4 regions of the Streptomyces sp. NPDC091292 genome follow, and region 3 is predicted to be linked to each of the others. Evidence: riboswitches for the same ligand, from Rfam matches in the RefSeq annotation. Region 3 holds a riboswitch; each other region holds the start of a gene.

The links. A riboswitch is a leader RNA that binds a small molecule or an ion and turns the genes downstream of it on or off. The one in region 3 is predicted to bind cyclic di-AMP.
Region 1: it holds a riboswitch for cyclic di-AMP, as region 3 does, so the genes downstream of both, ACIQNU_RS24720 (M23 family metallopeptidase) here and ACIQNU_RS35665 (peptidoglycan DD-metalloendopeptidase family protein) in region 3, are expected to answer to the same signal.
Region 2: it holds a riboswitch for cyclic di-AMP, as region 3 does, so the genes downstream of both, ACIQNU_RS30575 (C40 family peptidase) here and ACIQNU_RS35665 (peptidoglycan DD-metalloendopeptidase family protein) in region 3, are expected to answer to the same signal.
Region 4: it holds a riboswitch for cyclic di-AMP, as region 3 does, so the genes downstream of both, ACIQNU_RS31800 (transglycosylase family protein) here and ACIQNU_RS35665 (peptidoglycan DD-metalloendopeptidase family protein) in region 3, are expected to answer to the same signal.

What each region holds. Positions count from the first base shown of each region.
Region 1 is NZ_JBIVUQ010000009.1:145,679-152,818, reverse strand. Features, by position in the region: gene ACIQNU_RS24735 (GNAT family N-acetyltransferase) at 1-2,124, opposite strand, end outside; gene ACIQNU_RS24730 (HPr family phosphocarrier protein) at 2,374-2,655, shown strand; gene ACIQNU_RS24725 (GntR family transcriptional regulator) at 2,817-3,512, opposite strand; gene ACIQNU_RS24720 (M23 family metallopeptidase) at 3,768-4,556, opposite strand; cyclic di-AMP (ydaO/yuaA leader) riboswitch at 4,606-4,776, opposite strand; gene ACIQNU_RS24715 (M16 family metallopeptidase) at 5,053-6,420, opposite strand; gene ACIQNU_RS24710 (M16 family metallopeptidase) at 6,444-7,140, opposite strand, start outside.
Region 2 is NZ_JBIVUQ010000014.1:71,298-78,437, reverse strand. Features, by position in the region: gene ACIQNU_RS30585 (ATP-dependent Clp protease proteolytic subunit) at 1-470, shown strand, start outside; gene ACIQNU_RS30580 (hypothetical protein) at 478-792, shown strand; cyclic di-AMP (ydaO/yuaA leader) riboswitch at 1,177-1,350, shown strand; gene ACIQNU_RS30575 (C40 family peptidase) at 1,354-1,827, shown strand; gene ACIQNU_RS30570 (ATP-binding protein) at 1,891-2,328, opposite strand; gene ACIQNU_RS30565 (helix-turn-helix domain-containing protein) at 2,603-3,460, shown strand; gene ACIQNU_RS30560 (DUF397 domain-containing protein) at 3,470-3,703, shown strand; gene ACIQNU_RS30555 (8-amino-7-oxononanoate synthase) at 3,764-4,903, opposite strand; gene bioB (biotin synthase BioB) at 5,292-6,473, shown strand; gene ACIQNU_RS30545 (adenosylmethionine--8-amino-7-oxononanoate transaminase) at 6,466-7,140, shown strand, end outside.
Region 3 is NZ_JBIVUQ010000020.1:71,204-78,343, reverse strand. Features, by position in the region: gene ACIQNU_RS35670 (alpha-galactosidase) at 1-1,172, shown strand, start outside; cyclic di-AMP (ydaO/yuaA leader) riboswitch at 1,504-1,673, shown strand; gene ACIQNU_RS35665 (peptidoglycan DD-metalloendopeptidase family protein) at 1,678-2,634, shown strand; gene ACIQNU_RS35660 (SGNH/GDSL hydrolase family protein) at 2,834-3,625, shown strand; gene ACIQNU_RS35655 (STM4011 family radical SAM protein) at 3,575-4,579, opposite strand; gene ACIQNU_RS35650 (STM4012 family radical SAM protein) at 4,576-5,940, opposite strand; gene ACIQNU_RS35645 (STM4013/SEN3800 family hydrolase) at 5,937-6,752, opposite strand; gene ACIQNU_RS35640 (STM4014 family protein) at 6,796-7,140, opposite strand, start outside.
Region 4 is NZ_JBIVUQ010000015.1:100,379-107,518, reverse strand. Features, by position in the region: gene eno (phosphopyruvate hydratase) at 1-268, opposite strand, end outside; gene ACIQNU_RS31800 (transglycosylase family protein) at 585-1,301, opposite strand; cyclic di-AMP (ydaO/yuaA leader) riboswitch at 1,306-1,538, opposite strand; gene ACIQNU_RS31795 (transglycosylase family protein) at 1,703-2,698, opposite strand; gene ACIQNU_RS31790 (cytochrome P450) at 2,843-4,102, opposite strand; gene ACIQNU_RS31785 (nucleoside triphosphate pyrophosphohydrolase) at 4,099-5,085, opposite strand; gene ACIQNU_RS31780 (SurA N-terminal domain-containing protein) at 5,325-5,984, opposite strand; gene ACIQNU_RS31775 (protein kinase) at 6,183-7,140, opposite strand, start outside.

The DNA.
Region 1 (7,140 bases), on a different contig from region 3:
TTCGGCGAGCGCGCGGACGGCCCGCTCGGCGGCGGGGTAGGCGGGGAGGCGTGCGTCAACGTTGACGTCAGGGCGTGCATGGGTGCGTGTTTGGGTGCCTGCATCAATACTCGCGTCAACACTTTCGTCAACGTTGACGTTGACATCAATGCTTGCGTCGTCGGCGTCGTGCGCCTTCCGGGGGCTCCTCCTGTCAGGCAGAGCCGCGACCCTCGACCCCGTCCCGTTCGAGCCCGTCCCATTCGGCCCCGTCCCGTTCGCGGCGGCCAGTGCCTCCGCCAGTCCGCCCAGCTCCACATGGACGACGGCGACCGGCTTCCCGGGGTACGCCCCGGCGGCGGCCCGCAAGGCGGCTGCCAGTTCCTCGTCGCCTACCGCGCCCTCCCCGACCCGGGGCATCGCGGTCACCACGACCGCGTCGGACGCCTGGTCCGCCAGAGCCTCGCACAGCGCGTCATGGAAGTCCCCGGGAGTCGCCGCCGTGGTCAGATCCCGGGGCGGCAGGGGCCGCAGCCCTTCGGAGAGGCAGGCGTCGTACGTGAGCAGCCCCAGCGACTCGGAGTTCCCGAGGATCGCGACGCGGGGTCCGCGCGGCAGCGGCCGGCCCGCGAGCAGCAGGCCCACGTCGACCAGTTCGGTGATGGTGTCCACGCGGACGACTCCGGCCTGCCGCAGCAGCGCGGAGACGGTCGCGTGGGGCAGCCGGGTGGCGGGTACGGCGTGCCCCTGGGGCGCGGCGCCGCTGTGCCGGGCGCCCTGGACCACGACGAGCGGTTTGGCCGCGGCGGTCCGCCGGGCGAGCCGGGTGAACTTGCGCGGGTTGCCGATGGATTCGAGGTACATGAGGGCGACATCGGTGTCCGGGTCCTCGTACCAGTACTGGAGCACGTCGTTGCCGGACACGTCCGCGCGGTTGCCCGCCGAGACGAAGGTCGACACGCCCGTGGCGCCGGTCACTCCGCCGCCGCGCCGGTGCAGCCGGGCGAGCAGGGCGATGCCGATGGCGCCGGACTGCGCGAACAGGCCGATGCGGCCCGCGCGCGGCAACTCGGGCGCGAGGGACGCGTTGAGGCGGGTCTGTGGCGCGGTGTTGATCACGCCGAAGGCGTTGGGGCCGATGAGACGCATGCCGTAGGAACGGGCCTGGCGGACCAACGCGCGCTGCCGCTCGCGGCCCTCGTCGCCGCTCTCCGCGTATCCGGCGGAGACGACGACGAGCCCCTGCACGCCGTGCGCCCCGCACGCGTCGACGACCTCGGGCACCTGCGGCGCGGGCACGGCGACGACGGCGAGGTCGACGCTCTCGGAGATCTCCCCCAGCGAGCGGTGCGCGGGCACCCCGTCGAGCCCGGCTGCGGTGACGTCGTCGGGGAACGCCTTGTTGACGGCGTACAGGCGGCCCGTGAAGCCCGCGGAGACGAGGTTGTCGAGGAGGCTGCGGCCGACGCCGCCGGGGGTCCGTCCCGCGCCGATCACGGCGACCGCTCCCGGCCGCAGCAGCCGCTGCACGGACCGCGCCTCGGCACGCTGTTCGCGCGCGTGCTGCACGGCGACCGACGCCTCGGTGGGTTCGAGGTCGAACTCCAGGCGGACGACGCCGTCCTCGAAGCTGCGCTTCTGCTGGTACCCGGCGTCCGTGAACACCTTGATCATCTTGATGTTGGCGGGCAGTACCTCGGCGGCGAAGCGGCGGATGCCCCGCTCGCGGGCGACGGCCGCGATGTGTTCGAGCAGCGCCGACGCGACGCCGCGGCCCTGGTGCGCGTCCTGGACCAGGAAGGCGACCTCCGCCTCGTCGGCGGGCGCGGTGGCGGGGAGGCCGTTCGGGTCGATGCGGTCGTAGCGTACGGTGGCGATGAACTCGCCGCCCACCGTGGCCGCGAGTCCCACCCGGTCCACGAAGTCGTGGTGGGTGAAGCGATGAACGTCCTTGTCCGACAGGCGTGGGTACGGTGCGAAGAAGCGGTAGTACTTCGACTCGTCCGAGACCTGCTCGTAGAAACTGACCAGCCGGTCGGCATCATCAACGGTGATGGGCCTGATCCGCGCGGTGCCGCCGTCACGCAGCACCACGTCCGCCTCCCAGTGGGAGGGGTACGCATGCCGGTCCGCCGGGTTCCGCATGGGGCCAGCGTACGGGTCGCGGGCCCGGGTCGTACGGGTCGCGGGGCCGGGTGGTGCGGGGCAGGCTGAGGGGATCGCGAGTGCCGTGCGGACCACCGTACGGATCAATATATGGATCAACGTATGGATCGCCGAATGGATCTCCGTACGAGTCGCCGGGCGGGTGCCCGAACGGGTCGCAACGGGTCACGCACGGCGGTATGGGACACTGGTCTAGACAACCATGAGACATCTGAAGGGCAGCATCACATGGCTGAGCGCCGCGTCAACGTCGGCTGGGCCGAGGGTCTTCACGCCCGCCCCGCCTCCATCTTCGTCCGCGCGGCCACGGCCGCCGGCGTCCCCGTGAGGATCGCCAAGGCCGGCGGCGACCCGGTCAACGCCGGCTCCATGCTCGCGGTGCTCGGCCTGGGTGCCCAGGGCGGCGAGGAGATCGTCCTCTCCTCGGACGCCGAGGGCGCGGACGCCGCGCTCGACCGGCTCGCGAAGCTGGTCTCCGAGGGCCTTGAGGAGCTTCCCGAGACCGTCTGAGGTCCGGTGTCACGGGTTCCGTAATTCGGGTGGCGGTGTGCGTCTTTCGACGGACACCGCCCCTTTTCTTTGAATTATGGGATGCTGAATGCGAAATACGGAGTGAGGGCAGCAGAAAGCCACCCCCTCGAAATTCCTTCTCTTTGTATACGGCCCCTTTGTTACTGGCGGGCGCTTGCCGTGTTTACGGCATGTTGCGAGGTCCTCACGCGGTTGCCCAGTTCCGTGCGCCCCGGGAAGCGCCACCGGTGTGACGGAACCGAGCGCTCCGCGTGCAGGGTCATCAGCGCCCGCGCCCGCTCGGCGTCGCCCCGGGCCACCGCGTCGACGATCGCGCCGTGCTCCGACCACGCGTCGGCGGGGTGCGCCGACGGCTCCACGGTGTACATCCACGCGATCTTGTGCCGGAGCTGGGTGAGCAGCGTGGTGAGACCCTGGCTGCCGGACGCCTGGGCCAGCGTCTCGTGGAACCAGCCGCTGAGCGAGCGCAGATCCTCGCTGGTCCCGCTCCTGGCCCGCTCCTGACCGAGCCTCACGAGGCCGCGCAACACCTTGAGATGGGCCTCCGTGCGACGCTGCGCCGCGCGGGCCGCGCCGAGCGGTTCGAGGAGCACCCGGATGTCCAGGAGGTCGGCCGCCTCCTGCTCGGTGGGCTCCGCGACACAGGCGCCCGCGTGCCGCCGGGTCACGACGAACCCCTCGGCCTCCAGGGTGCGCAGCGCCTCGCGTACGGGGACGCGCGAGACTCCGTAGCGGCGCGCGAGCACTTCCTCGGTGAGCCGGCTGCCCCGCTCGTGCACGCCGCTGACGATGTCGTCCCGGATGGCCGTGCATACCGAGTGCGCGGGAATGCGCATGACCGGACCTCCGCCTTAATCCCCGCGAAACGCGGTTGATCGACACCTGTTCTGCGACTCTATTGCAGGGTGCCTGAATTTCCGACGGTGGACCGGATCTCGGGGATATTTTTTGGACAAGCGGGGGTTCGGAACGGGGAAAGCCCCGGCGTGCGCCGGGGCTTTCGGGACGTTCCCAGGGATGTTCGAGGGCGCGCCCCGGGGACGCGCCCGGGGGACGTGCTCAGGGGGCATGCCTGAAGGCGCGCCCAGGCTTCAGAGGCTGACGCCGTGCGCCCGGAGGTAGGCCACCGGGTCGATGTCGGAGCCGTAGTCGGCGCTCGTACGGGCCTCGAAGTGGAGGTGCGGTCCGGTGACGTTGCCCGTGGCGCCCGAGAGGGCTATCTGCTGGCCCGGGGTCACGGTCTGCCCGACGGCGACGCCGACGGACGACAGGTGGCCGTACTGGGTGTACGTGCCGTCGTGCATCCGGATGACGACGTTGTTGCCGTAGGCGCCGCCCCAGCCCGCCTCGACGACCGTTCCTGAGCCGACCGAGCGCACGGGGGTGCCGGACGCGGCGTGGAAGTCGACGCCCGTGTGGCTGCCGGACGACCAGATGGAGCCGCCCGCCTGGTAGCCGGTCGACAGGTACGAACCGACGATCGGCGTCACATAGGTGTTGAGGCGCTTGCGTTCGGCCTCGCGCGCGGCGCGCTCCTTGGCCGCGCGCTCCCTCTTGGCCTCCGCCTCGGCCTTGCGCTTCTCCTCGGCGGCCCGCCTCTCGGCCTCGGCCTCCGCCCGGCGCTTGGCGGCGGCCTCGTCGGCCGCCTGCTGCTGGGCCGCGGCCTGCTCGTCGATCTTCTCGGCGAGCGAGGTGCCGATGGCGACGGCCTGGGTGAGGCCGGTGTCCGCGGGAAGGGAGTCGTCGGCGGCGAGCGCGGGGGCGGCGAGGCTCCCGATGACGCCGGTGGTGGTGAGGGCGGCGACGCCGGCCACGCTCACCGTGGTGCGGGTGAGACGGCTCGGGCGGCGGTGCTTCCCGGTGGCACGGAGCGTGCCGATGGCACGAGGCGTGCCGGTGGCGCGGGTGAACGCCATGAAGTGGCTGGTCCTTTCCTTCCTTCTCGCCTACCGGGTTAGCTGACGGGTTCGGAGCAGGAAGGTCTCCTACGGGCCCCCTGCGCGTGTGTGCGCGCCGGGCGTCCGATTCACCCCGGGGGACATGGTGTGGGTCCCCGGCTCCCCTGGCTCGCGCCGTACGGGGACTCGGCGATGACTGTCCGGTGCCACGGTCGTGGCGTACTGCCCGACGAACAGCCGGACCGACGCTAAAGGGGACATCTTTCAATCAACAAACGGATCGGCGCTTTTGTAGCGCATGCCACAGGTCAGACACCCCAGACACCCCAGACACCCCAGAAGCCAACGTCCTTGCCATTTCGGACATATGAGGACCCTGGTGGCTCAGGTCGCTCAGGAGCCACCAGGGTCCTCACGCGCGCGGGGCGCCGATGGCACGCGCGCGGGACTGGACGGTCACGCGCGCGCGGGGCATCGATCAGCCGTGGACGACGGTGACTTCGCCGATGCCGAGGGCCTTGACGGGCTCCTCGATCTCGGACGCGTCCCCCACGAGCACGGTCACGAGACGGTCCACCGGGAACGCGTTGACGACGGCCGCCGTGGCCTCGACGGTGCCCGTGGCGGCGAGCCGGTGGTACATCTCCGCCTGGAAGTCGTCCGGGAGGTGCTGCTCCACCTGGTCGGCCAGCGTGCCCGCGACGGACGCCGCCATCTCGTACTTGAGCGGTGCGACGCCCACCAGGTTCTGCACGGCGACATCCCGCTCCGCGTCCGTGAGCCCTTCAGCGGCGAGGGTGCGCAGCACCTTCCACAGGTCGTCCAGCGCGGGGCCGGTGGACGGTGTGTCCACGGAGCCGGAGATGGCCAGCATCGCCGCGCCCGTGCCGTCCGGCGCGGAGCGCAGCACCTGGCTGAACGCGCGCACGCCGTACGTGTAGCCCTTCTCCTCGCGCAGGACCTGGTCCAGGCGCGAGGTGAGGGTGCCGCCCAGGCAGTACGTGCCGAGGACCTGCGCGGGCCACACACGGTCGTGCCGGTCCGCGCCGACGCGCCCGATGAGGAGCTGGGTCTGGACGGCGCCGGGCCGGTCCACGATGACGACGCGGCCGGTGTCGTCCGCGGTCACCGGCGGCACGGCACGCGGCTGCGCGGTGCCGCCCGTCCAGGCGCCGAGGGTGTCCGCGAGGACGGTGTCCACGTCGGTGCCCGCGAGGTCGCCCACGATGACGGCGGTGGCCGTGGCGGGCCGTACGTGCTTCTCGTAGAAGGCGCGGACTGCGGGCGAGTCGATCGCCGCGACGGTCTCCTCGGTGCCCTGGCGCGGACGGGACATCCGCGAGGCCGCCGGGAACAGCTCCTTGGAGAGTTCCTTCGCGGCCCGCCGGGCCGGGTTGGCGGTCTCGTGCGGGATCTCGTCCAGGCGGTTGCGGACGAGCCGCTCGATCTCGCTGTCGGCGAACGCGGGCGCGCGCAGGGCGTCCGCGAGCAGCCCGAGCGCCTTCGGCAGCCGGGACACCGGAACTTCGAGGGACAGTCGTACGCCCGGGTGGTCCGCGTGCGCGTCGAGCGTCGCGCCGCAGCGCTCCAGCTCGGCGGCGAACTCCTCGGCCGAGTGCTTGTCGGTGCCCTCCGAGAAGGCGCGCGCCATGATCGTGCCGACGCCGTCGAGCCCGCTCGGCTCGGCGTCCAGCGGGCTGTCGAGCAGCACCTCGACGGCGATGACCTGCTGGCCGGGGCGGTCGCAGCGCAGGACCGTGAGGCCGTTGCCGAGGGTCCCGCGCGTGGGGGCCGGGAAAGCCCACGGCTTGGCCTCGCCGGCCTGCGGCTGCGGGTGGAACTCCATGGTCACGGTGGGCTGGGCCTCGGTCACTTGGCCGCCTCCTCTGCGGTCTCGTCGGTGTCGGCTGCGGCCTCTTCCGCGTCGGCGTCCTGGCTCGCGGTCTCCGCGGCCTCCGCGGTCTCAGGTGCCTCTGTGGGTTCGTAGACCAGCACGGCGCGGTTGTCGCGGTGGAGGCGGGCCTTCGCGACCTCCTGGATCTCGTCCCGGGTGACGTCCAGGACGCGCTGGACGGCGGTCAGGGCGCGCTGCGGGTCGCCGAACAGGACGGCGAACCGGCACAGTTCGTTCGCGCGTCCGGAGACCGTCCCCAGCCGGTCCAGCCACTCGCGCTCCAACTGGGCCTGCGCACGCTCCATTTCCTCGGGCGTCGGGCCTTCGGCGGCGAAGCGGACCAGCTCCTCGTCCACGGCGGCCTCGATGACCGGCACCTCCACGTCGCCGGAGGTCTTCACGTCCAGCCACCCGAGGGACGGCGCGCCCGCGAGGCGCAGCAGTCCGAACCCGGCGGCCACGGCGGTGCGGTCACGGCGCACCAGACGGTTGTAGAGCCGCGAGGACTCGCCGCCGCCGAGGATGGTGAGCGCCAGGTCGGCCGCGTCGCACGCACGCGTGCCGTCCTCCGGCAGCCGGTAGGCGGCCATCAACGCGCGCGAGGGGACCTCTTCCTCGACGACCTCGCGTAGCTCCTTGCCGATGTTGTCGGGCAGACCACCGTCGCGCGGG
Region 2 (7,140 bases), on a different contig from region 3:
ACCTCGAATATCTGGCGCCCGACCGCGACATCTCGCTGTACATCAACTCCCCCGGCGGCTCGTTCAGCGCGATGACGGCGATCTACGACACGATGCGGTTCGTCGCCTGTGACGTGGAGACGGTGTGTCTCGGGCAGGCCGCGTCGGCGGCGGCCGTGCTGCTGGCCGCCGGCACTCCGGGCAAGCGGTCCGCGCTGCCGGGCTCCCGGGTACTGATCCATCAGCCGTCGCTGCGGGAGCCGATCGAGGGGCAGGCGAGCGATCTGGCGATCCAGGCGGACGAACTGCTGCGCACACGTGACCTGCTGGAGGAGATGCTCGTCCGGCACACCGGCCGGAGCCGGGAGCGGGTCCGCGCCGACATCGAACGGGACACGATCCTCGACGCGCGGGCGGCCGTCGAGTACGGCCTGATCGACCGGGTCGTCCCGAGCCGCAAGTCCTCGCGTACCGCGCCGGACGCGGGGTGACGCGCCGATGCTTCCGCCGGAGCTGCCGCCACTGCCCGCGCTGACCCGCGCCGAGGGCGAGCTGATCGACCGTTATCTGGAGGTCGTCGACCTGCTGGGCCGGATCAATCCGGCGCGGGGCGGCGACACCTATCGGGGGCTGCGTGCCGCGCAGGCGCTCGTCGGCAGGGCGCAGGAGCTGCGGGACGCGCTGGTCCTGATGCACCAGCGGGGCGAGAGCGAGGTGCACGGCGAGACGCTGACCCGGGCGCTGCGCACCCTCGACGGCGAGCGACGCGCGGCGCGGGTGGGGATACCGAGGGTGCCGACGGGACAGGAGTGAACCGCCGCCACTCAAGGAATGAGTCCGCCGCCACGCCGGGAGCGAGTCCGCCGAAGCCGACATGGCGTCCGGAACGCGGCACAAACGGGCCGAAAGAGCTACCGCCGAACGACGTATTAAGTGGTCGTCACGGGGCTCGGCCGAGTTGCGCATCCTGGCCACCTTGACACCCGAAAAATGCGTTCCGCCGCTGGTACGACGTTCGTCGGGTGTCCCGTCGGCTGTTCGAAAAGGGGCCTGTCCACCCGAACGGATCAGCGGTGAGGAGGCTCACAAACCACCGGTAACTCTCGGATTTCCCGACATTCATGCGTGAAGATCCCTTCCGACGACAAGCCCCCGCCACCAGCGGCGGGGCGGTCCGGGCGGACGCCGAGTCCTGCCGCTGTCCGGATGCCAGGTCGACAGAGGTGGATCGGCAGGAGTGGAGGACCCAGGCACGACGGGCCGCCGGAGAGATCCGGACCGGCCCTTGGGGTGAAGCCGCGTCAGCGGCCGGGCATCTTCGCCTGCCCGAACCCGACAGGTCATCCTTCACAGGCGGCTGACGAAGGGTTGCGCATGACTGCGCTCAATCGTGTCCCGTCGCTGCTGACCCGGGCCGGCACCGCTTCGGCCCTGACGCTCGCCGCCGTCGGCGGCAGCATCGTGGTACCCGGTGCCGCGTCCGACGCCGCGGCGGCGGCGATGGGAAACAGGGCACTCAAGGTGGCCGCCTCCAAGAAGGGCGCCCCCTATCTGTACGGGGCGACCGGACCGCGCCGGTTCGACTGCTCCGGGCTGACGCTGTACTCGTTCAAGCGCGCGGGCAAGAAGCTCCCGCGCACTGCCGCGGCGCAGTACAACAAGACGCGCCATGTGTCGGCGGGCGACCGCCGCTCCGGGGACCTGGTGTTCTTCCACTCGGGCCGGAACGTCTACCACGTCGGCATCTACGCCGGGAAGGGACGTATCTGGCACTCGCCCAAGACCGGGGACGTGGTGCGCCTCCAGAAGATCTGGACGAAGAGCGTCTGGTACGGCCGGGTGAACTGACCCGCGCCGCGCGGCGCGCTCCCCCGGTGTCAGCTCCGGCCCGGTGTCGGCTCTGGCTCGGTGTCAGCTCTGGCTCTGGACCGGAACCGTCCACGGCAGGGCGATCCACACCGTCTTGCCGCCCTCGGGTGTGGGGCTGACGGACAGTCGGCCGCCGCACTCCGCGGTGAGACAGCGGATGATCACCATGCCGCGGCCGTTGTCCTGCTGGACGGCGGCGGGCAGCCGCTTGGGGTAGCGCGGGTGGCTGTCGGTGACGCCGATCCGCAACTGTTCGTCGCGTTCGAGCGCGATGTCGACGGTGAAGGTGGGCGACTGGCCCAGGGTGTGCTGGACGGCGTTGGTGGCCAGTTCCGACACGATGAGCCGGACCGTGTCGTGCGCCTCGGCGTCGCCCGGCAGGCCCCATCCGGCGAGGACCTCGCTGACGTACTTGCGTGCCGTGGGGACCGAGGCGGGATCGCTCGGCAGGGTCACGGATGCTTCCTGGTGGTCAGCCATGGCGACGTCGTCCCTTTCCCACCGGGACCGGACTCCGACACGAGGCGGATGGTTCGAGGGCGGTCCCGGACTGGTGCTGCGCGCCAGCCTGCCATCTCCGCGCCGGTCACACGTGGCGATCCACCAGGATGTGCATATATCTGTCGCTCGAAGCGGTGAACTCTGCCACGACCGACCGTATTTGACGGCGCTCCTTCCCCCGTATTTGCCACCGGCCCCCACCCGTCCTCTACCGTCTGGCGGTGAATCCGTCCGCGGCCGGGAGGAGACGGCCATGCACTACGGTCCCGCGGTACGCCGCCGCAAGCTCGGCGCCGAGTTGCGCACGCTGCGCGACGGCGCCGGGCTCACCAGCGGTCAGGCCGCGCGTCTGGTCGGCTGGCACCAGTCCAAGGTGAGCCGGATCGAGACGGCGACCAGCGGTGTGAAGCCGGAGGACGTGCGGCTGCTGCTCGACGCCTACCGGGTCGACGACCCGCGCCGGCGTGAGCTGCTGGTCGCGCTCGCCGGGGACGGCGATGACGGCGGCAGCCGCTGGTGGAACGCCTACCGGGGGCTGCTGCCGCCCGAGTACCGGGACTTCATCTGTCTGGAGGCGCAGGCCAGCCAGATGCGGACGCTGGAGACGTCGGTGGTGCCGGGGCTGCTCCAGATCCGGGACTACGCGCGGGCGGTGACCCGCTCGGCGGTCCAGGGGGTGCCGGAGGACCAGATCGACGCGCTGGTGGACGTACGCCTCGCGCGCCAGGACGTGTTGCGCGCGGATCCGCCGCCGGAGCTGAGCGCGGTGGTCGACGAGGCGGTGCTGCGGCGGCCGGTCGGCGGCGCCCCGGTGATGGAGCGTCAGCTCGCGCATCTGGTCGAGTCGGCGCGGCTGCCCCATGTGCGGCTCCAGGTGATGCCGTTCGCCGCCGGGGAGCACATCGGACTCACCGGCCCGTTCGTCGTCTTCTCCTTTCCGGACATCGCCGATCTGGACGTGATTGTTCTAGACCACTTGACGCATAGCCTCTATCTGGAGCGGGAAGAGGACCTCAAGGCGTACGTCGATGCCTTCACCTCCCTGCAGAGCCACGCCCTTTCCCCAGAGGACTCGTTGGACTTCATCGCCGGAATCCGTCCCGGCGCATAAGGAGGCACCATGTCTGCACTGCCTCGTCCCACCCTGCCCGTTCCGAGGAGCACGTCCCTGCGCGGCGTCCACTGGCGCCGCAGCAGCCGCAGCACGGGAATGAACAACTGCGTGGAGACGGCCGAGCCGCGCGCCGGCCGTGCGGCGGGCCTGCTCGCCGTCCGCGACTCGAAGAACCCGCAGGGACCGGCCCTGCTCTTCACCCCGGCCGCGTGGAGCACCTTCGTCGACACTCTCGGCTAGGGTCCCGGGCCCGGCGTCCAGGGTCCCGGGCCCGGCGTCGAAATCCTCCGCACCCGGCGGCTATCGGGGCGCGGTGTCCACGATCACCCGTACGGCTTCGCCGATCTGTCGGTCGGTCAGGTCCGCGCGGGCGGTCAGCCGCAGCCGCGAGACGCCGTCGGGTACGGACGGCGGCCGGAAACAGCCCACCACCAGGCCCGCTCCACGGCAGTCGGCGGCCCAGCGCACGGCCGACTCGGGCGAGGGCGCCCGTACGGAGACCACGGCGGCGTCCGGCCGTACCGCCTCAAGTCCCGCCGCCGTGAGCCGGGCGTGCAGTCCGGCGGCGACCTCGCGCGCCCGGTCGGCGCGGTGCGGCTCGCGGCGCAGCAGCCGCAGGGCCGCGAGTGCGGCGCCCGTCGCCGACGGGGCGAGCCCGGTGTCGAAGATGAAGGTGCGGGCCGCGTTCACGAGATGGTCGATCACGCGGGCCGGGCCGAGCACCGCGCCGCCCTGGCTGCCGAGCGACTTCGACAGGGTCACGGTGGTGACCACGTCGTCGGCGCCCGCGAGCCCCGCCGCGTGGGGCGCGCCCCGGCCGCCGGTGCCGAGTACGCCGAGTCCATGGGCGTCGTCCAGGAGCAGTCCGGCTCCGGCGCGGCGGCAGACGGCGGCGAGTTCGGTGAGGGGGGCCGCGTCGCCGTCCACGGAGAACACCGCGTCGGACACCACCAGCGCACCGCCCGTCCGGGTGGCGAGGGCCTTGTGCACGGCGTCGGGGTCGGCGTGCGCGACGACCTGCGTGGTGCCGCGCGCGAGTCGGCAGCCGTCGATGAGTGAGGCGTGGTTGCCCGCGTCGGACACGATCAGCGAGCCGTGCGGGGCGAGGGTGGTGACGGCGGCGAGGTTGGCCGCGTATCCGGAGGACAGCACGAGGGCCGCCTCGAAGCCGCAGAACGCGGCGAGTTCGCCTTCGAACTCCGTGTGCAGCGCGGTGGTACCGGTGACCAGGCGTGAGCCGGTCGATCCCGCGCCCCAGCGGTGGACCGCGTCGGCGGCCCCGGCCACCACCTCGGGATGCCGGGTCAGGCCGAGGTAGTCGTTGCTCGCGAGGTCCAGGAGTGGTGAGTCGGCGGGGCGGGAGCGCAGGGTGCGGACGAGTCCGGCCGCGCGGCGCCGGGCGGCCTGTGCGTCGATCCAGTCGAACGGCGTTGCCGCCATGCGCGCCTCCGGCGTGTGCGGATCCGGCCGGTCCGGGGACCGGTGGTCCGGGTTCCGGGCAGGCGGCATCCAGGGGTGGTTTTGTAGGCAGTGCACAGACCCTAGGGCCTGTCGTCAAATTCCCGCCTGCCGTGCGGCGTCTGGCACGCACGCTCGCGGCGTTGCCGAAAGGCCCACGTAGCCCCGCTACGAGGACCTTCCGGCGCCTTGCGATCGCACGCACCAGACGCCGCACGGCCCGCCCTACCGGGCGAACACCGGGAATTTGACGACAGGCCCTAGCGGTCGCGCCGCCCACCCAGGATGTGGCAATACCCACACCTTGACCGGGCAGTGTTGTGCGATGTCTCCCTGGCCGGGAGAGGTGGCGTACGTCAAGATCTGCCCCATGAACCTGTTGAACACGCTGGTGGACAAGGGGCTTCGGCGTGAGCTGCCGACCCGCGACGAGGCGCTGGCCGTGCTGGCCACGTCCGACGACGACGTGCTCGATGTGGTGGCCGCGGCCGGGAAGGTGCGCCGGCACTGGTTCGGGCGGCGGGTGAAACTCAACTATCTGGTCAACCTCAAGTCCGGCCTCTGCCCCGAGGACTGCTCGTACTGCTCCCAGCGCCTCGGTTCCACGGCGGGGATCCTCAAATACACCTGGCTGAAGCCCGACGAGGCGTCGCGGGCCGCGGCGGCGGGGCTCGCGGGCGGTGCGAAGCGGGTCTGTCTGGTGGCGAGCGGGCGGGGCCCCACGGACCGGGACGTGGACCGGGTCTCGGACACCATCAAGGCCATCAAGGACCAGAACGAGGGCGTCGAGGTGTGTGCCTGCCTCGGGCTGCTGTCGGACGGCCAGGCGGACCGGCTGCGGGACGCGGGCGCCGACGCCTACAACCACAACCTCAACACGTCCGAGGGGACGTACGGGGACATCACGACCACGCACACGTACGCCGACCGGGTCGACACGGTCCGCAGGGCGCACGCGGCCGGGCTTTCGGCGTGTTCGGGGCTGATCGCGGGCATGGGCGAGAGCGACGGGGACCTGGTCGACGTCGTGTTCGCGCTGCGGGACCTGGACCCGGACTCGGTGCCGGTGAACTTCCTCATCCCCTTCGAGGGCACCCCGCTCGCCAAGGAGTGGAACCTCACGCCGCAGCGCTGTCTGCGGATCCTGGCGATGGTCCGGTTCGTGTGCCCGGACGCGGAAGTCAGGATCGCGGGCGGCCGTGAGGTCCATCTGCGCACCCTCCAGCCGCTGGCGCTGCACCTCGCCAACTCGATCTTCCTCGGCGACTACCTCACCAGCGAGGGCCAGGCGGGCAAGGCGGACCTGGAGATGATCGCGGACGCCGGTTTCGAGGTGGAGGGCGCGGACACCGTGACGCTGCCGGAGCACCGCACGGCGACGGCCGGCGGCTGCGGCTCCACCGACCAGGCCGACGCGGGCGGCTGCGCAGGTGGTGGCGGTGGCGGTGTCTGCGGTACGGGCGAGTCCGCTCCGGAGGTCCCCGAGGCGCGCACCGACCTCGTCGCGGTACGCCGCCGGGGCGCCGGAACGGATCTCGCGCCCAATGCCTGACGCCCTCCCCACCGATGAACTGCTCGCCCTGGACCGCCGGCACGTCTGGCATCCGTACGGTCCGATGCCCGGCCGGCGGGACCCGCTCGTCGTCGCGTCGGCGAGCGGGGTCCGGCTGCGGCTCGCGGACGGCGGCGAGCTGGTGGACGGCATGTCGTCGTGGTGGTCCGCGATCCACGGCTACCGGCACCCCGTCCTGGACGACGCGGTGCGCGAGCAGCTTGCCCGGATGAGCCATGTGATGTTCGGCGGACTCACGCACGAACCCGCCGTACGCCTCGCGAAGCTCCTTGTCGACATGTCGCCCGAGGGTCTGGAGCATGTCTTCCTCTGCGACTCGGGTTCGGTCTCGGTCGAGGTCGCCGTCAAGATGTGCCTCCAGCACTGGCGTTCGCTCGGCCGCCCCGGGAAGCACCGGCTGCTGACCTGGCGCGGCGGCTACCACGGCGACACCTGGCAGCCGATGTCGGTGTGCGACCCCGAGGGCGGCATGCACGAGCTGTGGTCAGGCGTCCTGCCCCGGCAGGTGTTCGCCGACGCGCCGCCCACGGAGTACGACGAGACGTACGCGGACGGGCTGCGGGAGCTGATCGGGCGGCACGCGGACGAGCTGGCCGCGGTGATCGTGGAGCCGGTGGTGCAGGGCGCGGGCGGGATGCGGTTCCAC
Region 3 (7,140 bases):
AGGCCACCGGCTTCGGGATCTCCGAGGAGCAGCAGCGCGCGCTCGCCCGGCGCGCCGCCGACGTGGGCGTGGAGCTGTTCGTGGTGGACGACGGCTGGTTCGGGTCCCGCACCAGCGACCGGGCCGGACTCGGCGACTGGACCCCCAACCCCGACCGCTTCCCGTCCGGTCTGAAGCCGCTCGCCGACGACGTGCACGCGCTGGGCATGCGGTTCGGGATCTGGGTCGAGCCCGAGATGGTCAACCCCGATTCCGACCTGTACCGCGCGCACCCCGACTGGGTGCAGCACTTTCCCGGACGTATCAGGACGGAATTCCGCAATCAGCTCATCCTCAACCTTGCCCGCGAGGACGTCCAGGCATATCTGTGGGAACGGCTCGACACCCTCCTGAACAGCGCCCCGATCGACTATGTGAAGTGGGACTTCAACCGCTGTTTCACCGACGCGGGCTGGCCGGGCGAGCCGTACCCGCAGAAGCTCTGGAACGCCCATGTACGTGCCCTCTACGCCCTGTTGGACCGGCTGCGCGCGGCGCATCCCGGTGTCGCCTTCGAGTCCTGCTCCGGCGGCGGCGCCCGGGTCGACCTCGGGATCATGGCGCGCACCGACCAGGTGTGGACCTCCGACAACACCGACCCGCTGGACCGGCTCGCGATCCAGCACGGTTTCAGCCAGCTCCATCCGGCGCGGGTGATGGCCGCCTGGGTCACGGACAGCCCGAACACGCAGCTCAACGACCGGGTCAGCTCGCTGCGCTTCCGCTTCGTCAGCGCCATGGCCGGGGTGCTCGGCCTCGGCGGCGACCTCACCGAGTGGAGCGCCGATGAGCTGGCCGAGGCGCGGACCTGGGTGGATCTCTACAAGGAGATCAGGCCGGTGGTCCAGCGCGGAGACCTCTACCGGCTGCGCGCACCCGACGGCGCGCCCGGCGGGCCGAGCGCCATCCAGTACGTACTGGGTGACGAGGTCGTCGTACTCGCCTGGCTGCCGGCCCAGCGGTACGGCGAGCCGGCGGCCCCGGTCCGGCTGAGCGGCCTGGACGCATCGGCCGCCTACGAGTGCCGGGAGACCGGGACCGTGCACCGGGGCGCGGTCCTGCTGCACCACGGTCTGCCCACCGGTCTGCGCGGTGATCTGGACGCGACGATCATCCGGCTACGCCGTATCTGACCGAATTGGGCTGTTAGGGCGATTGGTAAGGCTCTGGGCTGCTGGTCCAACTGGCCCTGGAATAAGCGGAATGAGGCGCTGTGCTGTCGGCGTCAGTGAGCAGGATCATATCCGTGACGGTGGGTGGCGATCATGCTCGGGCCATGTTCCGTGCGCACCACGGGAATTGCCGTATTCCGGAAGATCGTTCGTCGACGCAGGGTGACCGGTAATTCCGCCGAGGATCAAGAAGCGGAATGCTTTTGCGAATTCGCTGCTTGTCTGCGGCATTCCTGCTCGCTTAGCGTCCAGCCCCATCCGGACGGACGCCTAATCCTGCCGCCGCCCGGAATCCGCACACCCACCCGAAACCGGCAGGAGCGGGGGATCCACAGGTAGTACGCCGATTCCGGAACCCCCATCGGGAGACCGGAGCGGCTCGGGGTGAAGTCGCGTGCGAACGCGACCGGGCATCTCCAGCCCGAACCCGACAGCTCACCTCGCAGGCGCCGGAGAGGAATTCGTCATGCCCGCGAAGGGTAAGCACCGTCGTCCCAAGGCCCAGCGCCTCACCCGTGGAATCGCGGTCGCCGGCACCGGTGGCGCCGCGCTCGCACTGCCGTTGATCGGCGCCACCGGTGCCCACGCCGCGGCGCCGCAGTCCGCTCCCGTGGCCGCCGAGAAGTCCGCCGCCACCCTCGACCAGGCCGCCGCCCGGAAGGCCGAGGCGGCGCAGTCCGCCGAGACGCCCACGGTCACGACGTACACCGTCAAGCCCGGCGACTACCTCTCGAAGATCGCGCAGGAGCAGAGCGTCAGCGGCGGCTGGCACCAGCTCTACGAGGACAACCGGGAGGCCGTGGGCGAGAACCCGAGCCTGATCCACCCCGGTCTGCAGCTGACCATCGGCGGCACGGCCGCGGACGCTCCGGCGGCCGACCCGTCGTCGGCTTCGTCCTCGGACGACACCGCGGCGCCGTCCACCGACCCGGCACCAGCCGCACCCTCCGCGCCGTCCGACGACACCGCGGCCCCGGCCGACCAGGGCGCGAGCACGTCCACCGACACCGCCGGTTCGGGGTACACGCTGCCCGTCGACGGCGGCGCGGTCGGTACGCCGTACCACCAGTCCGGCAGCATGTGGTCCAGCGGCTACCACACCGGTGTGGACTTCGTCGTCCCGACCGGCACGACCATCAAGTCCGTCGGTCCGGGCACCGTCGTCTCGGCGGGCTGGGGCGGCGCCTACGGCAACCAGGTCGTCGTCCAGCACACCGACGGCCAGTACTCGCAGTACGCCCACCTCTCCCAGCTGTCCGTCTCGGCCGGGCAGACCGTGGCCGGTGGCCAGCAGCTCGGACTCTCGGGCGCGACCGGCAACGTGACCGGACCGCACCTGCACTTCGAGATCCGCACCGGGCCCGACTACGGCTCCGACGTGGACCCGCTGGCCTACCTGCGGTCGCACGGCGTCGGCATCTGAGACGTTCAGGGTCCGCGCCGTAGCCGGACCCGGGAATTCCGGAGATTGAGCGAAGGGGTCGCATCGGCGGATGCGACCCCTTCCGCCTATTCCGGGTTGGCCGAATCTTGACCGGTGGTCTTTCTCACGCGTCGTCAACCCCCGGGATGGCTTTATTACGGTGGCGTAGGTCACTGGCGCGAGGGAAAAATAGGCCGACGTGGCAGCAGAGTCGACATCCTTCATCAGAGACGCAATCAGCTCCTACGCCGCGGTCGGCGACAGCTTCACCGAGGGTGTCGGGGACCCCGGGCCCGACGGCGGCTTCGTCGGGTGGGCCGACCGGCTCGCCGTCCTCCTCGACGACCGACTCCCCGAACACACCTTCCGGTACGCCAATCTCGCCGTCCGCGGAAAGCTCCTCGACCAGATCGTCGCGGACCAGGTTCCGCGCGCCAAGGAGTTGGCACCCGACCTCGTGACCTTCGCCGCGGGCGGCAACGACATCATCCGGCCGGGCACCGACCCCGACGAGGTCGCCGAGCGGTTCGAACGGGCCGTCGCCGACCTCACCGACGCCGTCGGCACCGTCATGGTGACCACCGGCTTCGACACCCGGGACGTGCCGGTGCTCAAGCATCTGCGCGGCAAGATCGCCACGTACAACGGACACGTCCGCGCGGTCGCCGACCGCTACGGCTGTCCCGTGCTCGACCTCTGGTCGCTGCGGACCGTGCAGGACCGGCGGGCCTGGGACGACGACCGGCTGCATCTGTCGCCCGAGGGGCACACCCGGGTCGCGCTGCGCGCCGGGCAGGTCCTCGGCGTCGACATACCCGCCGACCCCGACCAGCCCTGGCCGCCGCTGCCGCCGCGCGGTCCCCTCGAAGTACGGCGCGACGACATCCACTGGGCCCGTGAGTATCTGGTGCCGTGGATCGGGCGGCGGCTGCGGGGCGAGTCATCGGGTGATCACGTGGAGGCCAAGCGTCCGGACCTGCTGCCCCTCTGAACCACCCGCCTCTGAAGCGCCCGCCTCCGAAGCGCCCGCATACGCACCACGCGCGGGGGCGACCGTGTTCGCCGGTATGCGTTCGAGGACGCCGCCGGCGAACACGTCGTACAGCGGCAGCGTCTCCAGATGGACGTACCCGATGTGGCAGTCGCACGCCGTGCGCGGGCACGCGCGCGGACCGAGCGCCGCGCGGTACGAGCCGTCGTACAGGTTCCCCAGCTCGGCCGGGACGAAGTGGCAGCGCCGCACGGTGCCCTCGCCGTCCACGGAGATCACGGACGAGCCGGTGCGGCACGGCAGCCCGGCGCTCCGGTGCGGGTGGCGGCTGTACGGGAACAGCGGATCGATCGCCGTCCACCGGTCGGCCTCCGCGTCGGTGTACGTATGGCCCTCTGCCGCGTTGATCCACAGGTACACGTGCGCGGGCAGCGCCGCCCGCAGCCGCCGGGCGTGCTCCAGGTGCTCGGGAAGGCCGACCACGCCGACACTGAACCGCACACCCCGCTCGGCGAGTTCACCGCACTTCGCGAGGAACCGGTCGTACGGAGTCTGCCCCGGGTGGTATGTGCACCACAGGGCGACCGTGTCCAGGTCGGCCTCCGCCAGCCAGTCCGTACGGCAGCTCAGATTCGTCTGGATCGCCACCCGGTCGATGTGCGGCAGACACGACAGCTCGACCAGGGCGCGCCGGTACCAGGAGCGGACCAGGCCCTCGCCCCAGGGCGTGAACAGTACGGACAGCCGGCCGTCCGTGCGCTGCCCGGCCCACTCCGTGAACCGCGTGAGCGCGGCCCGGTCGGCCCGAAGCTGGTCGGGACTGTCGCGCCGCTTGGCGAACGGGCAGTACGGACAGTCGTAGTCGCAGGACGCCAGCGGGCCCCGGTACAGCACCGTGAGATCCGAGCCGCCCACCGTGCCGCTCTTCCCGCCCTCTCCGTTCTCCGTACTCATCGGGCCTCGTACGCGGCCATCGCGGCGCGCACGGCGGGCGAGAACAGCTCCGGGCCCAGCGCGTCGGAGTGGGCGAGTCCCTCGGGAGACAGCCGCAGCCGGTCGTCCGCCGTGTCGTCGAGCCACCCGCGCGCGGTGAACCGGGCGCACTCGGCCGCGAAGTCGCGCTCCGGTTCGCCGCCGAAGCGCTCCCGGTACTCGGCCCGGTCAAGACCGTCGGCCTGGAGCAGCGACTGGAGCAGATGGCGCCGCCGCGCCTCGTCGGCGCCCACGTGTCGCCCGTGCGCCGCGCGCGAGAAGTCCTCCGTCGCCGTGTAGGCGTCGATGATCGAGCGGACCTCGCGCGCGTGCACGGCGTAGTCGAAGGAGTAGTGCAGCGTCGAGGTGTACGAACGGGCGCCGCAGCCCAGGCCGATCATGCCGTCCGTCTGGCACGCGTAGTCGTCGGGGCCCTGCGGGGGCGCGTCCGCCCGGCGGAACATCCGCATCGACACCTGTTCGTAGCCCCGCGCGCGGAGATGGTCGCGGCCCTGCCGGTAGAGCCGCAGCCGCTGCTCGTCCCACGCTCGGTCCCCGAGCGGCGTCCGCCCGTCGAGACCCGTCAACGGCCGCACGTACAGCGGATACAGATACAGCTCCTCGGGCCGCCAGGCGAGCGCCGCGTCCAGCGACGTGCGCCACGAGTGCGCGGTCTGCCCGTCGATGCCGTAGATCAGGTCGATGTTCAGGACCGGGATGCCCGCCTCCCTGATGTGCCCGAGCGCCGCCTCGACATCGGCCCGCCGCTGCGGTCGTACGGCCGCCCTCGCCTCCTCGTCCACGAAGCTCTGCACACCGAGGCTGAGCCGTGTCGTGCCGCGCTCGGCGAGGACGGCAAGCCGGTCCGGGGTGGCTGTCGCGGGGGACGCCTCCACGGACAGCGGCACCGCGCGCAGGTCGACGCCCGTCCGCTTCTCGGCGATGTCGCACAGCCGGTTCAGCTCGTCCGCCGTCAGGAACGTCGGTGTGCCCCCGCCGAACGCCGCCGTCGCGAACCGGACCGGCTCACCGTCGCCCAGCGCGTCCCGCACGGCGGTGGCCTGGCGGTCCAGTGCGTCGAGATACCGCGTGGTCAGTTCGTCCGGCGCGCCGATCCGCGTGAACAGATTGCAGAACCCGCAGCGGATCTCGCAGAACGGTATGTGCGCGTAGAGGGAGAGCGCGCCTTTGGGCTCGCCCTGCCAGAGGTCGCGCAGCGCGGGGCGGTCGGGGAGCGGGCGGTATGCCGTTTTGTGCGGGTATGCGTATACGTAGCTCTGGTACGGGGTGTCGACGGGGGTGTTCAGTTGAGTGCTCGGCGGGGTGTTCGGCAGGGTTTTCATACGGGTGCCTCGGTCGGGTCGACGAAGAAGTGGGCGTACGGCACTGTCCAGACCACCTCGTGGCCGAGCCGGTGACCGGTGAATCCGTCGTCCCCGTACGCCGTGCCGTGATCGGAGGAGACGATCGCGAAACAGCGGCGGCGCGTGCTCATCGCGGTGAGGAGCCGCCCGATGTGCCGGTCGACGTACTCCAGGGCGGCGGCGTGCGTCGCGGGGCTGTCGCCCGCCTCGCGCGTGGCGCCCGGGAGGTGGAACCAGTTGGGCTGGTGCAGCGCCGACACGTTCACGAACAGGAACAGGCGCTGATCGGGCGGCAGCTCCGCCACGACCTTCTCCGCGCGCGTGACCTGTGCCTCGAACGACGTGGGCGACGCGACGCCGAACTCGGGTTCCCAGTGGCTCTCCTGGAACAGGCCCGGCAGGACATCGCCGAGTGCGCCCTGCTTGTTGAAGAACCCGACACCTCCGACGCACACCGTGCGGTAGCCGGCGCGGGCGAGGCCGGAGACCAGGTCCGGCGTGTCGTACACGAAGGTGCGGCCCGCCGTTGTCTCACTGCCCGCGAACCGGGCGGCGAACAGCCGGGGGTGCGGGCCCGGTGTGGCGGGCGTCGGCAGGAAACCGGCGAACATCGCCTGGTGCGAGGCGTAGGTGAAGCTGCCGGGCGCGTGCCGCTTCTCCCAGACGCCGCCCGGCAGATGGCGCGCCAGATGCGGCAGCCGCCCGGATGCGGCGAGGTCGGCGGCGATGTCGTATCGGAGGGTGTCGAGCGTGACGAGGAGGAGGTCGTCACGGCCTACGACCTCGTTCATGTTGGGGTTAGTGCCGGGGTTCACGTCGGGGATTTCGGGTGGTTCAGGCGGTCGCACGGTGGCTCCCCTCCCGTCGGTCGGGTGCCGGGGTGTGGTGGACGGCCGCCACCTGCGCCGCGTAGGTGTCCAGGCCCTCGGCCCCACCGCCCGCCAGACCTGTGAGGCCCGGCAGCAGATCGCCGAAGGCGTTGACCTCGCCGACCGCGAACCTGCGCCAGCCGATGCCCGGCAGCAGATCCACGCCCACACAGAGCGTGTCCGGGAAACACGCGGCGGCCCGCTCGCAGACGGCCAGGGCGTCGGCCCAGTCGCCGCCCGCCCGCTCGACGGCGGCCCGCGCGAGCGCGAGATCGCCCCGGGCGCCGCCGAGATGCAGATTGGTCATGGG
Region 4 (7,140 bases), on a different contig from region 3:
TGAGGCGCTGCTCGGTGGCGTCGTACCCGACCAGCTCCGGGCCGATCTGTTCGATGACGGCGAGTACGGCCTTCTCGACGCCCTTGCCGCCGTAGCGGTTGGCGTCTCCGTCGCGAAGCTCCAGGGCCTCGAACGCTCCGGTGGACGCACCGGAGGGGACGGCGGCACGACCCGTGCTGAGGTCGTCGAGGCCGACCTCGACCTCGACCGTGGGGTTGCCTCGGGAGTCCAGGATTTCCCGGGCTACGACGACGTCGATGGACGGCACGAGCATCTCCTTTTATGGGATGTGGCGCGGGTACACGATGTGGTGCGGGTACACGGGGCCGCGTGGCCTCGCGGTCATGAGCCTAACGGGCCCGGGGGCATCGGCCAGTCCGCCGCCCACCCGCTGGACAGAACCGAGAGCAAATTGTTTCTGAACGAAACAAAGCGGGGCGGGAGCGGGGCGGGCACGTGCCGGGCATGGACAGAGCCCCGCCCCGGCGCGTACGGGGGTACACGCGCCGGGACGGGGCGGCCCTGGGGAAGGAGGGCGGTTCGGTGAGGGACCTCGGGATCGGGGCCGCTCGGGTCAGCTCGGGTCAGCTCAGGTGGAGCTGCTGGCCCGGGTAGATGAGATTGGCGTCGTCGATGATGTCGCTGTTCGCCTTGAACAGGGTCATCCACCCGCCCTTGACGCCGTGCGCCTCGGCGATGCCGCTGAGCGTGTCGCCCTTCTTCACCTTGTACTCGCCGTCACCCTTCTTGACCTTCTTGCCGGTCGGGGTCTCGACGGTCTTCGGGGCGGTGCGCTCCTGCGCGCGCGAGGCGCGGTCCTGCGTGCTCTGCTCCTTGGCCGGGGCGCTCTGCTGCTGCGAGGGCTGCGACGGCTGGGCGGGCTGGGCGGGCTGCGTGGAGCCCGAACCGCCGTTGTACGGGGTGTTGGAGAGGCCCACGCCACAGGTCGGCCAGGCACCCTTGCCCTGTCCGGCGAGGACCTTCTCGGCGATCTCGATCTGCTGGGCCTTGGTGGCCTGGTTGGCCTGCGGCGCGTAGGCGGTGCCGCCGTAGCCGGCCCAGGTCGACGCCGAGAACTGGACGCCGCCGTAGTAGCCGTTTCCGGTGTTGATGGCCCAGTTGCCGCCGGACTCGCACTGGGCGACGGCGTCCCACTCGGACGCGGTGGCGGCGGACGCGGTGCCGGACGCCATCAGCGGAGCGGCGACGGCGGCACCGGCCACACCGGCGAGCGTGACGGCACGGGTGGAGCGGTCGAGAGCGGTCGGGCGGCGGTGCTTGCCCTTGCCGGAAAACAGCATGGAGTGATCCCCTCACCGACGCCTGCGAGGTGAGCTGTCGGGTTCGGGCCGTGTGAGTTGCCCGGCCGTGCGCCCCTGGCGCACGACTTCACCCCTAGCCGGTCGGCGGTCGCTGTCACGAAGTCGCGGTGCAGCGTGGTGCTGCTTGGCCCTGCTTGCTGCTGTTGCGACTTCGTGGGCGGCCTCGCCCGGCACTTACCTTGGGTCCCCCGCTCCTGCCTACGGCGCTTGACGCGACGACTGTTCCCGAACGGCCGTCGGCAGGATTCGGCGTGACGGCCATCGGTGCCCGCTGTGGCGAGCGGTCCTGACGGTAGACACGTGAACGGCCTTATTTCAAAGCCGTTCGGGGTGGGTGAGACTCATCTCTCACTCTCGCCAAACCGGACATTAGGCCCGAACTACTGCTGGGTGATGTCCGATTCGGGAAGAAGATCAAGGCTTTGGCCGGGCAGGATCAGGTCCGGATCGGCGCCTACGGTCGCCTTGTTGCCGTCGTAGAGCGCGGTCCATCCGCCCTTGAGGTCATGGCTGTCGGCGATGCCCCAGAGGCTGTCGCCGGGGCGCACGGTGTAGGTGCCGTCGGCCGCGCCGCGCTCGCCGTCGCCGCGTGAGGCGTGCCGGCCCGCGGAGTCGTCGGTGCGGGAATCGGCCGCGTCCCCGGCGCCCTCGTCGGCCGAGTCGCCGCGGTGGCGGCCGGTGGCCGACGAGTCGCCGGAGGAGCCGCTGCCGGAACTGGCCTCGTTTTCATCTGACTTGGCGAGGTCGGTGGTGGAGTCGGCCGACTTGTCCGTCTTGCCGGTGGAGTCCTGATTCTTCCCCTCGGAGGAGGTGGCATCGCCGGCCGGGCTCGACGGATCGGTCGTGGGGGATGAATCGGGCGAGGTGGAGGGAACCGGCTTTTTCGTTGCATCTGACGAGTTGTTCGTCTGCGAGGAGCCGCTCGAACCGGAACTCTTGCCCGGGACCTTCGACGGCGTCCCCGAGGGAGCCGTGCCCGTGTCGACGTCCGCCGACGCGCCGCCCTTCGTGAGCCCGGCGATCGGGGCGCAGCTCACCCAGGCGTCCGGGCCCTGCACCGCGAGGACGCGCTCGGCGACCGCGATCTGCTGGGAGCGGCTGGCCTGGTCCGCGCGGGGCGCGTAGGCGAGACCGCCGAAGTCCTCCCAGGTCTCCTGCGAGAACTGGAGTCCGCCGAAGTACCCGTTGCCGGGGTCGGCGCTCCAGGAGCCGCCGCTCTCGCACTCCGCGAGCCGGTCCCAGGCGGCGCCGTCGGCGGCGGACGCGCCGGTCGCGCCGAGCAGCGGAATGGCGAGGGCGGAGCCTGTCACGCCGGCCGCGACGACCAGGGCGGGTACCTGGCGGGGGCGACGGTGACGACCGTTCCCGGAGAGCATGCGGAGGCCTTTCGTGGGACAACTGGGCCGACTGCGGCGCGTGGGGACCGCCGAGTCGACGTGAACGTAGCCGTATTCGAACAGTGGTCACAAGTCGATGCAGCGCAGATCACGTGAAAGTCACAATGGTGACGGGCCGTCAATTCACCTGCCCTGTGGGGTGAAATGTACGGGCAAGGTGCGCAATCCGCGCATGATGAGCCCGCCGCGCCATCTCAGGTCGGCCGGGTCGGCGGCGAGTTGCAGATCGGGCAGGCGGCGCAGCAGGGTCGCGAGGGCGGTCCGGCCCTCCAGACGGGCCAGCGGGGCGCCGAGGCAGTAGTGGATGCCGTGGCCGTATCCGAGGTGGGGGTTGTCGCGGCGGGACAGGTCGAGGGTGTCGGGGGCGTCGAAGCGGGCGGGGTCGCGGTCGGCCGCCGCGAGGACGACGAGGACGGGGTCGCCGCGCGGAATCTCCTGTCCCCCGATCTCCAGGGGCTGCGTCGCGTACCGCCAGGTGGCCAGCTCCACCGGCCCGTCGTAGCGCAGGAGTTCCTCGATCCCGGTCTCCAGGAGTCCGGTGTCACCGCGTACGAGGCTGTCCTGGAGGAGCGCCCGCTGCACGGGGTTCCGAAGCAGGGCATAAGCCCCATTCCCGATCAAGTTGATGGTCGTCTCGAAACCCGCGAAGAGCAGCACGAAACACATGGCGGCGGCCTCGTCCTCGGTGAGGTGTTCGCCGTGGTCGGAGGCGCGGATGAGGCCGGAGATCAAGTCGTCGTCGCCCTGCTCGCCCAGGTTCTCGCGCTTGCGGTGGATGAGGTCGGCGAGATAGGCGCGGATCTTCTTCACGGACCGGGCGACTCCGCCGCGCGGGCCGCCGCCGTGACGGATCATCATGCCCGCCCAGTCGCGGAAGTCGTCCTGATCCTCGCGGGGGACGCCGAGCAAATCGCAGATGGCGTAAATCGGAAGGGGGAAGGCAAACTCGTGAATGAGGTCCGCACTGCCCCGCTCCGCGAAGCCGTCGATCAGCTGGTCCGTCAGCTCCCGCACCCGGGGCTCGAACTCGGCGACGCGGCGCGGCGTGAACGCCTTCGACACGAGGCGGCGCAGCCGGGTGTGGTCCGGCGGGTCGATGTTCAGCAGATGCGTCATCAGATTGGCGCTGCGCTCACCGGGGATGCCGGTCCTGCTCTTGCCCGGCGCGTCCTCGGCGTGGTGCAGCGGCTTCTTCGACAGCCGCTGGTCGGCGAGCGCCTGCCGGGCGTCGGCGTACCGTGTGACGAGCCACGCGTCGACTCCGCTGGGCAGCCGGGTGCGGTGCACGGGGGCGTGCTCGCGCAGCCAGGCGTACGCCGGGTACGGGTCGGTGGCGAACTCCCAGGTGAAGAGTTCCGGGGCGGCGGGGATGCCTTCGGTCACCGGGCGGTCTCGGTCGCGCGGATCGCGTCGCGGTAGGCGCGGGCTGCGGCCCGCAGCGCGGCCTCCGGGTCGACGCCGGCCGCCTCGGCCCGTACCGCCAGGGCGAGCAGCTCGTACCCGATGCCGTCACCGGACGGCGCGGGCACCTCCAGACCCGCCGTCCGCACCCGCGAGGCGAGCTTCGCGGCGAGCGCGAGACCGGGCTGTCCCAGCGGCACACCGTCGGTCACCGACGCGCGCTGCTTCTCCTCGGCCTTGGTGCGCAGCCAGTGTTCCTTGACGTCCTCGGGGGTCTCGGCGGTGGCGTCGCCGAAGACGTGCGGGTGGCGGTGGATCAGCTTGGCGACGATGCCGGCGGCGACGTCGTCGATGGAGAAGGGGTGGTCGTCCTCGTCCGGGCCGCCCTCCTCGGCGATCCGCGCGTGGAAGACGACTTGGAGCAGGACGTCCCCCAGCTCCTCGCGCAGCTCGTCCCGGTCGCCGTCCTCGATGGCCTCGACGAGTTCGTACGCCTCCTCGATCCCGTACTTCGCCAGGCCCTCGTGCGTCTGCCGTGACGACCAGGGGCACTCGGTGCGGATACGGTCCATGACCTGCACCAGGTCGAGAAGCCGGGCGCCCGGCAGGTCGTACGAGGCGGGCAGCAGCTCCAGATCGGGCAGCGCGCCCCGCCCCGAACCGGCGAGCCGGGCGAGCCCGTCGGTGAGGCGCGACTCACCGTCGGCACCGGAGACCACGACGACGGTACGGGTGCCTGCGGCGGCCTGAACCAGGTCGTCGGCGGACGGCGAGCCCACCTCGACGGTGACACCCGCCTCACGGATGTACGGCAACTGAGGGTGCCCGCCGTCCCGGCACACCACGAGATCGGCACCACGCAACACCTGCCAGGCATCCCAGGACAACAGCCCAGGAGCAACACGATGGCTGGTACTCAACAGAACAACCCGCCCACCGGGCCCAGGGGAACCAATTACCTTCACAGCTCGAACGTACAACCCGAGACGAACGACCACCGCCTGCGGGTGCGGGTGTGGGTGCGCAGCGCGATCCCTCCGGGTTGCATGAAGGGCACCGCCCTTCATCTCATTTCCGCCGCAGCGGCGCTCAGCCACCCCGCGCCTCTCCGGCGGTGCCGAGCCCACCCCCGGGGCCGGGGGCCCGGTGCGGGAGGGGGCCGGGCGCAGCCCGGGGGTGGGGGCCGGTCAGGGCGCCCCCGGCGTCACGCCTCTGTTGGCTGTGATGCCGAGACCTCGTGCAGCCACGGCATCTTCGCGTCCACCCGGGCGCTCTTCTTCACGTCCCATGCCCCGTAGCGCGGGTTCAGGTCGATGGAGAGTTCCTTCGACGCCTTGCCGAGGGCGTTCCAGAACACGGCCTGACCCTCGGTCGTGTTCATGTCGATACCGAGGGCCTGGGCGAGTTTCTGGGCCTCGACCTCGGTACGAAGGTTGGCGTCCAGGCGGGACGGCGGCACGTTGTACTGCTGCAACCAGGCCGCCTGCAAGGCCTTGCTGCCGCCCGCCTGCTTCTCCAGGTTGCCGCGCAGCGCCTGGATCTCCTTGCGGGAGACGCTGACACCGGCGTCCTCGGCGGCCCGGTCCAGCACCTTGTCGAGGACCATCGTGTGCAGCGTGGACCGCGTCAGCCCGCCGGACTTGGCGACCACCTGGTCGTACTGCTCCTGATTCGCCGTGCCGTTCCGCTGTGCGCTGCGCACCTCGTTCACGCGGCTCTCCAGCTGCGCGACCGTGATGCGCTGCCCGCCGACGACGGCCGCCGCGCCCGGATGCGCGTCGCCGCCGCAGGCGGTCAGCAGTGGGGCCCCCGCGAGCAGCGCGACGGCGGAGACGGTGACTGCGGTGCGACGGCGGCGGTGCAAAGGAGCCTCCCGGCGGCGAGATTGTGCGTCGGTGCACAAAGTCTTGCGGTGATCGATGGTAGGCAGTGGCCGCGCTCTCGGCCACTGATTCGGCAGCACAGTTTCGACACTGCCCCCACCAACGACGCGGGACGATTCGGGGCACGCCCGGCACAGACCCACCCAGGCCCCCAAGATCAGGTACGTATCGGCTACGTACTATCCCCGTACCTGCCCCAGCCAGTGCAAAGTCCGCTGGACCTCCGCCGGCAGCGGATGGCTCGGTCCGTGCAGGCGTTCCGCGTCGTGCAGCAGCCGTACCAGCGTGTCGTGGGCGGCGGCCCGGTCGCCGAGCGCGAGCAGCAGGTGGCCGATCCGGCGCCGGATGTCCAGCGGCAGGTCGGGGTCGGCGGCGGTGTACGGATTCTCCGCGTACCGGTTCTCGTAGTACGGCAGCAGCGCCCGGTACTCGTTGAGCGCGGCGGCCGGTTCCCCGAGTTGTTCGAGGCACTGCGCCGCGTCGTACCGGAAGCGGAGCGACTGCGGGTCGGCGTGGCCGGCCTCGGCGGCCCGCTCGTCGGCGAGGCGGCGCAGCTCGGGCAGCGCGCGCCGGTACTGGCCGTCGTCCATCAGCGTCGCCGCGTACTGCTTGCGCAGCGTGCGGACGACCGGCGAGTGCTCGCCGTGCTGCCCGGCGGCGGCCGGGAGGATCGCGCCGAGGATGTCGACGGCCTGCGTGATACGGCCCTCACCCAACAGCCGCTTGACCTCGTCGACGGCGGCGGCGACGTCGGGGCGCCCGGCGGGCGGGGCCACCGGCGCCTCGGGGCGCGGCGCGGGCGTGACCGCGCGGTCGGGCCACGGCGCGTGCGGGCGCAGGAACGGGCGGGTGGGGTCGAGCGGGCCACGGGTCGGCGTGGAGCGCGCGGGCAGCAGCGGCAGCAGCTCCTCGTACACCTCCTGGGCGCTGGCCGGGCGGTGCTGCGGGTCCTTGGCGAGGAGCCGCAGGACGAGCGATTCGAGAGCGTCGGGGACCTCGGGGCGCAACCGGCGCACGGGCAGCGGCGGCTCGTAGAGATGGCGGTGCAGCACGCCGAGCGCGGTGGACCCGGCGAACGGCACGTCTCCGCTGAGCAGTTCGTGCAGCAGCACCCCGAGCGCGTACAGATCGGTGTAC